Regions from separate parts of the Oharaeibacter diazotrophicus genome, predicted to be linked through region 1. Evidence: predicted binding sites of a transcription regulator. Region 1 holds the regulator's gene; the other holds the start of a gene.

Region 1 (7,162 bases):
GGTCGACTTCGACCCGGCGATCATCGCCCCGAACGGGGATCGGACGGCCGCGGGCATCATGTCGGGCGACGCCTTCCGCTTCGACACGCTGATGCAGAACGCGGTGATCACGACGCTCTCGCTCGACCCGGACGACGAGGATGGCCTCTACGACGCCCTCGACCTGTTCTCCAAGGGCTCGGTGCCGCTGCTGCGCCGGACCATCGCGGAGGACCCGTCGCTGATCGGCCAGAAACGCGACGTCGAGTTCTACGCCGACGGCAACATCGACGCCTTCGTGAAGGGCGCGATCAGCGCCGACGTCCCCGAGGAGCAGCGCGTCGTCAAGGACGCCCAGATCAAGGTGCTCCAGGAACTCCAGGCCGACGGCCACGTCCACAAGGCCTTCAACACCGGCCTGTTCACTTTCGGCAACTCGACCCGTCCCGAGGTCGCCGGTGTCGGCGTCGCCATCGTCGGCTCGTTCTGGATGATGCTGGTGGTGCTGGTGCTGTCGCTGCCGATCGGCGTCGCCGCCTCGATCTACCTCGAGGAATTCGCGCCGAAGAACCGGCTGACCGACCTGATCGAGGTCAACATCAACAACCTCGCGGCGGTGCCCTCGATCGTCTACGGCATCCTCGGCCTGTCGGTGTTCATCAACTTCGCCCACCTGCCCCGCTCGGCGGCGCTGGTCGGCGGCTTGGTGCTGACGCTGTCGACCCTGCCGACGATCATCATCGCCACCCGCGCCGCGCTGAAGGCGGTGCCGCCGTCGATCCGCGAGGCCGGTCTCGGCGTCGGCGCCTCGAAGATGCAGACCATCTTCCACCACGTGCTGCCGCTCGCCATGCCGGGCATCCTGACCGGCACCATCATCGGCCTCGCGCACGCCCTCGGCGAGACGGCGCCGCTGCTGATGATCGGCATGAAGGCCTTCGTGGCCGACGTCCCGACCTCGCCGCTCGAGCCGGCGACCGCGCTGCCGACCCAGATCTACATGTGGGCGACCGAGCCCGAGCGCGCCTTCGTGGAGCGCACCTCGGCCGCCATCATGATCCTGCTCGCCTTCCTGTTCGTCATGAACGCCGCCGCCGTGGTCCTGCGCCGCGCCTTCGAGCGCCGCTGGTGACCCGCCGCCCCCCCGTATCGTCCGGAGGATTTCCGATGACCGCCGTCCTCGCCGAAGCGCCCAAGCACCAGACCATCCGCACGCCCGACGCCGTGGCGCGTCCGGTCAAGGTCAAGGCTGACACCGTCAAGGTCTTCTACGGCCAGAAGCAGGCGCTGCACGGCGTCTCGATCGACATACCCGAGCGCGCGGTCACCGCGTTCATCGGCCCGTCGGGCTGCGGCAAGTCGACCTTCCTGCGCTGCATCAACCGGATGAACGACACCATCGCCGGATGCCGCGTCGAGGGCCGGATCGCCATCGACAACAAGGACATCTACGACCCGGATCTCGACGTGGTCGAGCTGCGCGCCCGCGTCGGCATGGTGTTCCAGAAGCCGAACCCGTTCCCGAAGTCGATCTTCGAGAACGTCGCCTACGGCCCGAAGATCCACGGTCTCGCCCGCTCCAAGGCGGACCTCGAGGAGATCGTGGTGACCTCGCTGAAGAAGGCCTCGCTGTTCAACGAGGTCAAGGACCGCCTGCACGAGCCGGGCACCGGCCTCTCCGGCGGTCAGCAGCAGCGCCTCTGCATCGCCCGCGCCATCGCGGTGTCGCCCGAGGTGATCCTGATGGACGAGCCGTGCTCGGCGCTCGACCCGATCGCGACCGCCAAGGTCGAGGAACTGATCGACGAGCTGCGCACCAACTTCACGATCATCATCGTGACCCACTCGATGCAGCAGGCGGCCCGCGTGTCGCAGCGCACCGCCTTCTTCCACCTCGGCGTGCTCGTCGAGGAGGGTCCGACCGATCACATCTTCACCAACCCGATCGAGAAGCGGACCCAGGACTACATCACCGGCCGCTTCGGCTGAGCCGCGCCGCAACGCCAGGCACGCTTCGGGAGGGTTCCATGGAGCACACCGTCACCGCCTTCGACCAGGAATTGCGCGATCTCGCCGGCCACGTCGCCGAGATGGGCGGCATCGCCGAGCGGCTGGTCGCCGATTCCGTCGCCGCCCTCGCCCGGCTGGACCAGTTCCAGGCCCAGCGCGTCGTCGACGCCGACCGCCGCCTCGACGAACTTCAGCGCCGCATCGAGGAGGAGGCCGTCCTCCTGATCGCGCGCCGCCAGCCGATGGCCTCGGACCTGCGCGAGATCGTCGCCGCCCTGCGCATCTCGATCGACCTCGAACGCGTCGGCGACCTCGCCAAGAACATCGCCAAGCGCGTCGCCGCCATCAACGGCGCCGGCCTGCACAAGAGCCTGTGGGTCGGTGTCGAGCACCTCTCCGACATCGTGCTCGAGCAGATGAAGGCCGTGCTCGACGCCTTCACCCAGCGCGACGACGCCGCCGCCCGCGCGGTGCGCCTGCGCGACACCGAGATCGACGCGCTCTACACCTCGATCTTCCGCGAGCTCCTGACCTACATGATGGAGGATCCGCGCAACATCTCGCAGTGCGCCCATCTGCTGTTCTGTGCCAAGAACCTGGAGCGCATCGGCGACCACGCCACCAACATCGCCGAAACCGTGCACTATGCGCTGACCGGCGCGCCCTACGGCGAGGAACGCCCGAAGGCCGACCTCAGCGCCATCGAAACCGTGACGCCGGCCTGAGCCGGCGCGGGGCGATCCATGACCAAGGTCCTGATCATCGAGGACGAGGAGCCGGTCAGCCTGCTCCTGCGCTACAATCTCGAGGCCGAGGGCTTCGAGGTCGAGCAGAGCTTCCGCGGCGACGAAGCCGAGATCCGGTTGCGCGAGATCGTGCCGGACATCGTCATCCTCGACTGGATGCTGCCCGGCCTCTCGGGCATCGAGCTGTGCCGGCGGCTGCGCCAGCGCCCGGAGACCCAGCGCACGCCGGTCATCATGCTGACCGCGCGCGGCGAGGAATCCGAGCGCGTGCGCGGCCTCGCGACCGGCGCCGACGACTACATCGTCAAGCCCTTCTCGGTGCCCGAGCTGGTGGCGCGCGTGAAGGCGCTCCTGCGCCGGGCCAAGCCCGAGACGCTGACGTCGGTGCTGGTCTCCGGCGACATCGAACTCGACCGCGAGACCCGCCGGGTCCGCCGCAGCAGCCGCGAGATCCATCTCGGCCCGACCGAGTTCAAGCTGCTGGAATTCCTGATGCGGGCGCCCGGCCGGGTCTTCACCCGCGAACAGCTGCTCGACGGCGTCTGGGGCCACGACGTCTACGTCGACGAGCGCACCGTCGACGTCCACATCGGCCGGCTGCGCAAGTCGATAAACCGCGGCACCTCGAAGGACCCGATCCGCACCGTCCGCGGCGCCGGTTACTCCTTCAACGAGCAGTTCGCCAAGCAGCGCTGAGGGCGGCCGTCGGGCCGCCGGCACCTTGGCGAGTTCGTGGTGGACCGGCAGGCCGCGGGCGCCCCACCGGTCAGCCCGCGTGCGGGAAGATCGCCAGCGCGGCGTGCTGCAGCAGCATGATCGTCTTGGCGTCGGCGATGCGGCCGTCGGCGACCATCGCCATCGCCTCGTCGAAGCCGACTTCCATCATCTCGATGTCCTCGCCCTCCGCGGCGACGCCGCCGCCGTCCGAGACCCGGTCGGCCGGCTCGTAGGGCGCGACGAAGAAGTGCAGCCGCTCGGTCACCGACCCGGGACTCGTGAAGGCCTCGTAGACCTTCACCGGCGCCCGCACCCGGAAGCCGGTCTCCTCCTCGGCCTCGGCGCGGATGCGCTCCTCCGGCGAAGCGGCGTCGAGCAGGCCGGCCGGCGCCTCGATCAGGAGGTCGTCCCAGCCGTTGACGAAGGCCGGGTAGCGGAACTGCCGGGTCAGCACCACGGTGCGGCGGTCGAGGTCGTAGAGCAGGATGACCGCGCCGTTGCCGCGGTCGTAGGTCTCGCGCGACTGACGCTGCCAGACGCCGTCGGCGCGGCGGAAGTCGAAGACGGTCTTCCGGAGGACGTACCAGTCGTCGGAGAGCACCCGGACGTCGTGAACCCGGACCCGGTCGGCCACCGTCATCGCACACCTCACACTTCATGAAATCGCACGAACGAGAACGAAATTGCCGTTCTTGCTTGCCTTCAGGGCACGGATACGGGATATTTCGTGCAGAGACAAGAATTTTCGTGAAGGCTCTCGTCATGCTCGCCAGCCAACGCCGCGCCCTGATCCTAGAGACGCTGGCCCGCGAGGGTCAGGTCGTCGCCAAGGTGGCGGCGGAGCGATTCGGGCTGTCGGTGGACACGATCCGGCGCGACCTGCGCGAAATGGCGGCGGAGGGACTGCTGCAGCGGGTCCACGGCGGCGCGCTGCCCGCTTCGCCGGCGCTGGCGGATTTCGCCGCGCGGCAGTCGATCGCCACCGACGCCAAGGACCGGATCGGCCGGGCGGCGGCGGCGCTGGTACGGCCGGGGTCGGTGGTGTTCGTCGACGGCGGCACCACCGCGGGCCGGCTCGCCCGGCACCTTCCGCCCGATCTCGCCGCGACCGTGGTGACCCATGCGCCGAGCGTCGCGCTCGAGCTCCTCGACAAGCCGGGAATCGAGGTGGTGCTGGTCGGCGGCCGGCTGTTCCGGCATTCGGTCGTCGCGGTCGGGGCCGCCGCCGCGGCGGCGATCGCGGAGGTGCGGGCCGACACGGTGTTCCTCGGGGTCACCGGCATCCACCCGGAGCACGGGCTCACCACCGGCGACTACGAGGAAGCCCGGATCAAGCGGGCGATGATTGCGGCCTCGGCCGACTGCGTGGTGCTCGCCTCGGCCGAGAAGATCGCGGCGGTGTCGCCGTGGCGGATCGCGCCGTTCGAGGCCACGACGACCGTCGTCGCGTTGGATCCGCCGGAGGAGTTCGCGGCCGCGGCGGCGCGCGCCGGCGTCCAGATCCTGGCCGCGTGAGCGTCAGCGCACGGTTGGCACGCCGGGAATCAGCTCGGGAACGAGGTCGGGCAGCGGGCTCGGAATGTCGCTCTGCGGCTCGCCCTTCAGGTGCTCCTCGATGGCGGCGTCGCCGGGGTTCTCGGGCTCCTTCTCGGTGCCCGGATTGATAGGCTTCGGCGTCGGTAGTTCGGTCGGCATCGCGCTTCTCCTTGATTTCGTTGCCAGTGGGTCAACGGATCCGCACCGGCATGGTTCCGGGCGATCCCCCCCGGGGCGAGATGTCACGACGGCCGACCGCGGTGGCCGGTTGAGCCCGTCGCGTGCTCCGGCATAGACTTCTTCCCGGGTGGAGGCGGGACCGGACAGCGCGCGCCGAACGCGGGCACCGGGAGGAGACGGCATGAAGATGGGCGAGGACGCCGCCACCGGCGCGGCCGACGACCTGCGCGCGCGGGTCGCGGCGCTGACCGAGCGCCTGCAGGCGGCGCTGATCGGGCGGACGCCGCTGGTCGAGCGGCTGATGACCGCCCTCCTCTGCGGCGGCCACGTGCTGGTGGAGGGCGCGCCCGGCCTCGCCAAGACGCGGGCGGTGAAGCAGCTCGCCGACGGCCTCGATTCCAGCTTCGCCCGCATCCAGTGCACGCCCGACCTGATGCCCGCCGACCTCACCGGCACGCCGGTCTGGCGCCCCGACCGCGGCGCCTTCGAGTTCGTGGCCGGGCCGGTGTTCCACTCGCTGGTGCTGGTCGACGAGATCAACCGGGCGCCGCCGAAGGTGCAGTCGGCCCTGCTCGAGGCGATGGCCGAGCGGCAGGTCACCGCCGGCGGCGCCACCCATGCCCTGCCCGACCCGTTCATGGTGGTGGCGACGCAGAACCCGATCGAACACGAGGGCACCTTCCCGCTGCCCGAGGCGCAGCTCGACCGCTTCCTGTTCCACGTGCTGGTCGAGATGCCCGGCCCGGCCGAGGAGCGCGCCATCCTCGACCTCGTCGAGCGCGAGACCGTGGCCGAGCCGGCCGCGCCGGGACCGCGGCTCTCGATGGCCGAGGTGCGCGCGGCGCGGGCGGCGGCAGCGCGGACCCATCTCGCCCCGGCGCTCAAGGACCACATCGTCCGCCTCGTCACCGCCACCCGCGACGGCGGCGCCGGCGAGGACGTGCGCGCCGCGATCGAGCACCCGGTCAGCCCGCGCGGCACGCTGGCGCTCGCCGCCGCCGCCAAGGCGCGCGCCTGGCTCGCCGGCCGCGACTACGCCACGCCCGAGGACGTGCGCAGCCAGGCGGCCGACGCGCTCGCCCACCGCCTGATCCCGACGTGGCGCGCCACCGCCGAGGGCGACCACGCCCGCGCCATCGTCGCCCGCATCCTCGACCGCATCGCCCCGCTCTGACGCCCTGACCGAGGCCGCCCATGGGCATTCCCGCCGACCCCGGCGCCGTCGTCGACCCCGACTCCCTGATCCGCCTGCGCTTCCTGGCGGCGGAGGCGCGGCGCCGGCGCGTGCGGCGCACGTCGTCGCGGCCGGGGCCCTTCGTGACGCGGCGGCGCGGCCGCGGCAGCGAGACCGACGACGTCCGCCTGTGGAGCCACGGCGACGATCCCCGCCACGTCGACCGCAACGCCACCGCCCGCACCGGCGAGCCGCACGTGCGCACCTTCCGCGACGAGCGCGAGCGCACCACGCTGCTGGTCGCCGACTTCCGGCCGGCGATGCTGTTCGGCACCCGCCGCGCGCTGATGTCGGTGGCGGCGGCCGAGATCCTGGCGCTGGCCGGCTGGTGGGTCGCCGCCGAGGGCGGCCGCGTCGGACTGTTGGCACTCGCCGGCGGCGAGCCGGTGCACGTGCGCCCGGCGGTCGGCGAACGCGCGATGATCGCGGTGGTCGGCGGCCTCGTCCAGGCGCATCGGCAGGCGCTGGCCGGCGCCGGCCACGACGCCCCGGCGATCGGCCCGCAGCTCGCCGCGGCGGCGCGCTCGATCCCGAGCGGCGGCACGCTGGTGCTCGCCTCCGGCTTCGACGACGTCTTCGAGGGGGCGGACACGGGCTTCGCGGCGGCGATCGCCGAGGCGCTGGTGCGGGTCGACGTCGCCGCCGCGGTGATCTCCGACGCCTTCGAGCGCACCGCACCGGCGGGCGTCTACCCCTTCGTCACCGCCGACGGCCGGCGCGGGCTCGGCGCGGTGCGCGGCGCGGAGCGCGGCGTCGGCGG
Region 2 (7,162 bases), on a different contig from region 1:
AGGCCGCCGGACTGATGCTGCCGATTCTTCTCGTGATGGACGTGGTCGCCGTCGCGGCCTACCGCCGCCGCTTCGACCGCGCGATCGTGATCCGGCTGCTGCCGGCCGGTCTGTTCGGCACCTTCCTCGGCTGGCTCACCGCCAGCGTGGTGCCGGAGGACGCGGTGCGCATCGTCGTCGGCACGATCGCGCTCGCGTTCCTCGCGCGGCTGTGGCTGTTCGAGCACTGGCGCCGCCGGGCCGCACCCTCGGCGGAGGGCTTCTCCACGGCGAAGCGGCCGTCGTTCCTGTCGGCCCAGGTCTGGGGCACGCTCGCCGGCTACACCAGCTTCGTCGCCCACGCCGGCGGACCGCCCTACCAGACCTACGTCGTGCCGCTGCGCCTCGATCCGGTGATGTACGCCGGCTCGTCGGCGATCTTCTTCGCCATCCTCAACGCGGTGAAGGTGGTGCCCTACGCCGCCCTCGGCCAGTTCGGCACCGAGACGCTGGCGACCGCGGCGGTGCTCGCCCCGCTCGCGGTGGTCTCCACCTTCGTCGGCGTCCGGATCGTGACCGTGATCGACGAGCGGGCGTTCTACCGGATCCTGGTCTGGTCGATCCTCGCGGTGGCGGTCAAGTTGATCTGGGACGGTGTCGCCGGGCTGGTGTGACCGGTGCGGCGAAACGTGCCGCTTCCGTTCATGTCCGCTTCAGGAACGCTCGTTTAGACGTCGTCGCATCGGTGGAGAGCCGGGTGCGGCAGGTCCCGCGCCGGCCGGTCGCCGTTCCAGGACCCGCGAGTGACCATGTCTTCCAAGCCGACATCAAGCCGCGACAACGGCATCGACGTGCTGCGCGGCTTCGCGCTGCTGTCGATCTTCGTCAACCACATCCCGAACAACGTGCTGGAACCCTTCACGCACAAGAATTTCGGGCTGTCGGATTCGGCGGAGCTGTTCGTACTGCTCGCCGGCGTCGCGGCCGCCTTCGCCTATTTCCGCGGCTTCGCCGCCGGGCGGCCGTTGCTGGCCGTCGGCCGCACGCTGAAGCGGGCCGGCACGCTCTACGTCGCGCACCTGTCCTCGACGGTGGTCGGCATGGCGATCTTCGCCCTCGGTGTCCTCCTCTACGACAAGCCCGAACTGTTCGACGAGATCCGGCTGAACCTGATCCGCGACGACTTCTTCCACGCCCTGGTCGGTCTGCCGCTGATGACCTACCAGATCGGCTACCACAACATCCTGCCGATGTACGTCTGCCTGCTGGTGGTGGTCGGGCCGATGATGCTGCTCGCCTCGGTCGGGCCGCGGGTGATGCTGGCGGTCTCGGTCGCGCTCTACGCGGCCACCCAGGTGTTCGGCTGGAACATGCCGAACTTCCCCGACGCCGGCGGCTGGTTCTTCAACCCCTTCGCCTGGCAGCTGATCTTCGCGATCGGCTTCTTCGTCGGCCTGCGCGTCCTCGAGAAGCGCACGCCGGTGCCCTATTCCCGGCCGCTGTGGTGGGCGGCGCTCGCCTATCTCGTCGGCGCCTGCATCTTCCACCGCTGGAACTTCTACGGCACCATCCCCGAGATCCCGTTCCTGCCGCACAACTTCCAGATCAACGAGAAGCCCTGGGTCGCTGCGCCCCGGCTCGCGCACATCCTGTCGCTCGCCTACGTGGTCGGCCACAGCCCGGTGATGGGCTGGCTGCGCGGGCTTTCGACCACCAACCCGCTCGCCCTCCTAGGGCGCAACGCGCTGCCGGTGTTCTGGGTGGGCACCGCGCTGTCGATGGTCGGCAACGTGCTGATGCTCGCCCGCGGGCTCTCGGTCGGCGAACAGCTCGCCTATCTCGCCGTCGGTGCCGCGGTGCAGATCGGGCTCGCCTACGGCCTCGACCGCCTCCAGGCGGCCGAGAAGGCGCGCAAGGCCCGTGCAGCCGCGCCGGCAACGCTGTCGATGCCCGCCGGCTTCGCGCCGCTGCCGACGCCCTGAGCGGCGGCGGCCCCTCGCGGACGCGACGCCCGGCGGCGGCCGAACCCATCGCGGAAACGAAAAACGCCGCGGTCCCGTGGGGCCGCGGCGTCCTCGTTCAGAGAGGGGGATCTCGGACCGATCGTCTTCAGTGCACCGTCTGCGACAGCTTGGCGATCTCGTCCTTCAGATGCAGTTTCCGTCGCTTGAGCTCCTTGAGCCGTACGGCATCCACGCTCGGGTGCTGGTGGGCTTCCTCCAGCTCTCGTTCGAGAGCGGCATGGCGCCGCTCGAGCTCGGCAATGTGCGACTGAATCGACATCAGGGCCTCCTTCCGTGATCGCATCGACAAGGAAAAGTCTGTCACGAGACCGTCGTGTTGTCGACCGCAATCCGTGTGGCGGCGAAATAAAAAATCCGTGAGACCGGTAAACATTGAAAGAAAATTATAAAAGCCATGGTATTTCGCCCACCGTCGGTTGCGGGCGACCGGGGCGTCCGTGCGCGGACGGTCCTTCGGCGCCCCGCCCCCGAGGCGCCGTGGCATCATGACACGAGATGGGGGCGCCCGTCCCGAAGTTGAAGGGGCCCGGTGCGATCCGAGTTCGAGACCCGCTGAAAGTCCTCGGCGATTCTGGTATAGGTCGTGTCACGAGGGGGGCGGCCCGGTGCGGCCGCGCGCAACGACGTGTTCGTGAAGGGTGTGGCGTATGACCGAGCACGAGGAGCAGCAGGTCCGGATCGAACTCGCACGCCTGAGGCAGGAGCATCGCGACCTCGACGCCGCGATCGCGGCCATGGTCGCGCTCGGCTCGGGCGACACGATCCAGATCCAGCGGCTGAAGAAGCGCAAGCTCGTGCTCAAGGACCGCATCCAGTTCCTCGAGGACCAGATCGTCCCCGACATCATCGCTTGAACCGGGCCCCGCGCGGCCGGTCCGTTGGCTCTGGAGAATCGGCGCGCGCGCCCGCGCGCTTGCCGGCGGCGCGCATTTCCGCTACTCGCCGGGGCCTCGCGACCCGTCCGGCGCCCGGCGCCGGCCAGTCACGTCCGGCGCCCGGCGCCGGCCAGTTTGCAGGAGGCCGTCCCGCCGTGACCACGACGCCGCCGATCGCCATCATCATGGGCAGCCAGTCCGACTGGGCGACCATGCGCCACGCCGCCGAGACGCTGGACCGGCTCGGCGTCGGCTACGACGCCCGCATCGTCTCGGCCCACCGCACCCCGGACCGGCTCTACGACTTCGCCAAGGGGGCGAAGGCCGCTGGCTACAAGGTGATCGTGGCCGGGGCCGGCGGCGCCGCCCACCTGCCGGGCATGACCGCGGCGCTGACGCCGCTGCCGGTATTCGGCGTGCCGGTCGAGAGCAAGGCGCTCTCCGGCGTCGACAGCCTGCATTCGATCGTGCAGATGCCCGGCGGCATCCCGGTCGGTACGCTTGCGATCGGCAAGCCCGGGGCGATCAACGCGGCGCTGATCGCCGCCGCCGTGCTCGCCCTGTCCGATCCCGACCTCGCCGACCGGCTCGACGCCTTCCGGGCGGCGCAGACGGCGGCGGTCGCCGAGGTGCCCGTCGATGAAGCCTGAGGCTCTTCCCCCCGGTTCCGTGATCGGCATGCTCGGTGGCGGCCAGCTCGGGCGGATGATGGCGCTCGCCGCCGCCCGGCTCGGCCTTCGCGTCCACGTCTACTGCCCCGATCCGGCGAGCCCGGCCTTCGAGGTGGCGGCCGCGCACACCGTCGCGGCCTACGACGACGCGGCCGCGCTGGCCGCCTTCGCCGAGGCGGTCGACGTCGTCACCTACGAGTTCGAGAACGTGCCGGCGGCGACGGCCGCCGTGCTGGCCGCGCACCGGCCGCTGTTCCCGGACGCCCACGCGCTCGCCACCGCCCAGGACCGCGTCGCCGAGAAGACCTTCCTGCGCGCGGCCGGCGTCGCCGTCGCCGACTTCCACGCGATCGACGGCGTCGGCGACGTCGACGCGGCGATCGCGACTTGCGGCCTGCCGGCGATCCTGAAGACCCGCCGCTTCGGCTACGACGGCAAGGGCCAGGCCAAGGTCGCGACGCGCGACAACCTCGTCGCCGCGGTCGCCGCCCTCGGCGGCCGCGACCTCGTGCTGGAGCGGCTGGTGCCCTTCGCGCTCGAGCTGTCGGCGATCGTGGTGCGCGGCGCGGCCGGCGACGTCGCCGTCTACGACGTCGGCGAGAATCGCCACGAGAACCACATCCTCAAGGAGACGGTGGTGCCCGCCCGTGTCGCGCCGGAGACGCGCGCCGCCGCCGACGCCCTCGGCCGGCGGATCGCGGAGCGGCTCGGCTACGTCGGCGTGCTCGGCGTCGAGATGTTCCTGGTGCGCGACGAGGCCGGCGAGCGGCTCGTCGTCAACGAACTGGCGCCGCGGGTGCACAATTCCGGCCACTGGACCGAGGACGGCGCGGTCACATCGCAGTTCGAGAACCACGTCCGTGCCGTCGCCGGCTGGCCGATCGGCTCGACCGCGCGCACCGGCGACACCGTGATGGAGAACCTGATCGGCGACGAGGCCGCCGACTGGCTCGCCATCGTCTCGGACCCGGACGCGCGGCTGCACCTCTACGGCAAGACCGAGGCGCGGCCCGGCCGCAAGATGGGCCACGTCAACCGCGTCCGGCGCTGACGGCGGGTCACGCCGCGCGGGCCGAGGCGACGGCACGGACCTCGAAGGGCTGGATCGCGACGGTGCCGGCGCGCACCGTCAGCGCGGTCTGCGCCGGCAGCGCCTGCCAGCCGCCGTGATCGTCGTCGAGCGGTTCGGAGACCACGGTGACGTCGCCGTCGGCGACGCGCCAGTAGAGCGTCGGCGGCCGGTCGTCGGAGGCGTAGCGCACCGCGGTCAGCGTCTCGCCGTCGGCGAGGGCGGCGGCGACGCGCAGCGGTTCCGCGACGCCGGCCTCCGCCATCGCGCCCCGGATCGCACCGAGGGCGTCGGCGAGCGCCGCGGCCGGGTCCTCGGCGAGGCGGTCGCGGTCGAGCATCAGGAAGATCGCCTCGCTGTCGGTGGTGCCGCGGCGTTCGGCGTAGCGCTCGTCGGGCAGCATCGCCTCGACGCGCCGGCGCAGCCGCTCCCAGCCGCCGATCTGGCCGTTGTGCATGAACAGCCAGCGGCCGCTCGTGAAGGGGTGGCAGTTGGCCCGGCTGGTGGCGGTCCCGGTCGAGGCGCGGACGTGAGCGAAGAACAGCGGCGAGGCGATCTGGCGGCAGAGGCTCCGGAGGTTGTCGTCGCTCCAGGCCGGCAGGATGTCGCGGTAGACGCCGGGCTCGGCGAAGGAGCCGTACCAGCCGACGCCGAAGCCGTCGCCGTTGGTGGCGGCGATGCACTCGTTGGCCGAGTGGCTCTGGTGCACCAGCGAGTGGCAGGGACGGCAGACCAGGGTCTCGAGGAAGATCGGGCGCCCGGAATAGGCGAGCCACCGGCACATGGACGAGCGGACCTCCGTTGCGGCGCGCCCACCCGAATCGGCGGCGCGGCCTCGTCGATTCCCTCAGCTTGAGCCGTGGCGGATTGACGGCGGATGAACGGATCGGCCGCCCGCGGATGGACATCGGCGGCGCCGTCTGCTATCCAGCGCGCACTCGCGCGGTGGTCCCACCGCGGCGGACGGCTTCGGCTATCCGCATTCGACAGTCGTCAGCGTCGCGTTTCGATCGCCCGGTCCGTGGGGTGTTCGGTGCACCTCGCCGTCCCGGGTCCGGCCGCGACCGTTCACGGGAAGAACCGAGCGTGCAGGTACTCGTCCGCGACAACAACGTCGACCAGGCTCTCAAGGCGCTGAAGAAGAAGCTGCAGCGCGAGGGCGTCTTCCGCGAAATGAAGCTCCGCGGCCACTACGAGAAGCCCTCCGAGAAGAAGGCGCGCGAGAAGGCCGAGGCGGTCCGGCGCGCCCGCAAGCTGGCGCGCAAGCGCGCCCAGCGCGAGGGCCTCGTGGCCGCGCGGCCGGCACGGGCGCGCTGACCGGCGCCGAACCGGCCACACGGGTCCGGGCCGGGCGGCCTTTCGACGGAAAGGCGCCCGCCGGTTCGATTTTTCGCCGTTTCCGGAGGTGGTTCCGGGCGGCCGATACGCTATTCTGCCTCGAGACGAATCCGAACCCCGGCCCGCGGCCGGCGCTGGGCTGCGACGACGCCCGCACGAGGAGTGACTGGATGACGCCGACCGCCCGCCGACCCGTCCGTTCCGGAGCGGCCGCCGCCCTCCTCGCCGCGCTGGCGCTCGCCGGCTGCGGATCGACGGACGACGGTCCCCGGATCGCGCTGGCGCCGATCGACGCCAACGTCGGCTCGGAGGCGAACATCGGCTCGCTGACCGCGGCGATCCAGCAGAACCCGCAGAACGCCGCCAACTACAACGTCCGCGGCAGCGCCTTCGGCAAGTCCGGCCGCCTGCAGGACGCGCTCGCCGACTTCACCACCGCGATCCGGCTCGATCCGCGCTTCCATCAGGCCTACACCAACCGCGCGCTGATCTACCGCCAGCTCGGCCAGCCGCAGCAGGCGCTCGCCGACTACAATCAGGCGATCCAGATCAACCCGTCCTACGCCGCCGCCTATCTCGGCCGCGGCACGATCTACCGGCAGTCCGGCCAGTACGACTTCGCCATGGCCGATCTGAACCAGGCGATCCAGCTCAACACCTCGGAGGCGCGCGCCTACTACAACCGCGCCCTGATCTACCAGGTCCGCAACGACCACGCCCGCGCCTCGAGCGACCTCGACGCCGCCATCGCGCTCGATCCCACCTCGTCCGAGCCCTACAACGCCCGCGGCCTCAGCGAACTCGCGCTCGGCGACAACAAGGCCGCCCTGACCGACTTCGCCGCCGCGGTGAACCGCAACAAGAAGTCGGCGGTGTTCTGGACCAATCTCGGCATCGCCCAAGTCCGCACGGGCGACGTCGCCACCGGCCGCAACTCGATCAACCGCGCGCTGGTGCTCGACCCGAAGTACAAGCCGGCCCGCGACGCGCTGGCGACCGAGCGCGGCGCGTCCTGAGGCGCCGCCGCGCCGTCGGCCGCGTCCCGTAAGGCACGGCCGCCATGGATCTCTCCGACCTCGTCGACTTCGTCCTGTTCCTCGTCCGCCCCGGCTGGCGCCGTCCCGGGCGCGCTGTGCTCGTCGCGCTCGCCCTCCTGGCCGTCGCCGCGCTGCTGCACGTCGGCGGCGGGCTGCTCGACGGCGGCGG

The links. Region 1 encodes PhoB, which activates phosphate uptake and scavenging genes when phosphate is short. Its sites were predicted from a motif close to TGTCATNNANCTGTCAT; they were not measured.
Region 2: EDD54_RS09425 (YdcH family protein) is a predicted target of PhoB. The motif match lies at 2,302-2,318, and genes of this name have one in related genera.

What each region holds. Positions count from the first base shown of each region.
Region 1 covers NZ_SNXY01000006.1:65,873-73,034, reverse strand. The annotation lists partial or broken gene EDD54_RS23760 (DUF3333 domain-containing protein) at 1-250, shown strand, start outside; partial or broken gene pstA (phosphate ABC transporter permease PstA) at 248-1,111, shown strand; gene pstB (phosphate ABC transporter ATP-binding protein PstB) at 1,147-1,968, shown strand; gene phoU (phosphate signaling complex protein PhoU) at 2,007-2,714, shown strand; gene phoB (phosphate regulon transcriptional regulator PhoB) at 2,733-3,431, shown strand; gene EDD54_RS00505 (NUDIX domain-containing protein) at 3,502-4,092, opposite strand; gene EDD54_RS00500 (DeoR/GlpR family DNA-binding transcription regulator) at 4,215-4,967, shown strand; gene EDD54_RS22820 (hypothetical protein) at 4,971-5,147, opposite strand; gene EDD54_RS00495 (AAA family ATPase) at 5,350-6,342, shown strand; gene EDD54_RS00490 (DUF58 domain-containing protein) at 6,363-7,162, shown strand, end outside.
Region 2 covers NZ_SNXY01000007.1:198,140-205,301, forward strand. The annotation lists gene EDD54_RS09415 (sulfite exporter TauE/SafE family protein) at 1-653, shown strand, start outside; gene EDD54_RS09420 (OpgC family protein) at 789-1,961, shown strand; gene EDD54_RS09425 (YdcH family protein) at 2,089-2,262, opposite strand; gene EDD54_RS09430 (YdcH family protein) at 2,651-2,857, shown strand; gene purE (5-(carboxyamino)imidazole ribonucleotide mutase) at 3,064-3,528, shown strand; gene EDD54_RS09440 (5-(carboxyamino)imidazole ribonucleotide synthase) at 3,518-4,600, shown strand; gene EDD54_RS09445 (class II glutamine amidotransferase) at 4,608-5,402, opposite strand; gene rpsU (30S ribosomal protein S21) at 5,705-5,935, shown strand; gene EDD54_RS09455 (tetratricopeptide repeat protein) at 6,127-6,972, shown strand; gene EDD54_RS09460 (hypothetical protein) at 7,017-7,162, shown strand, end outside.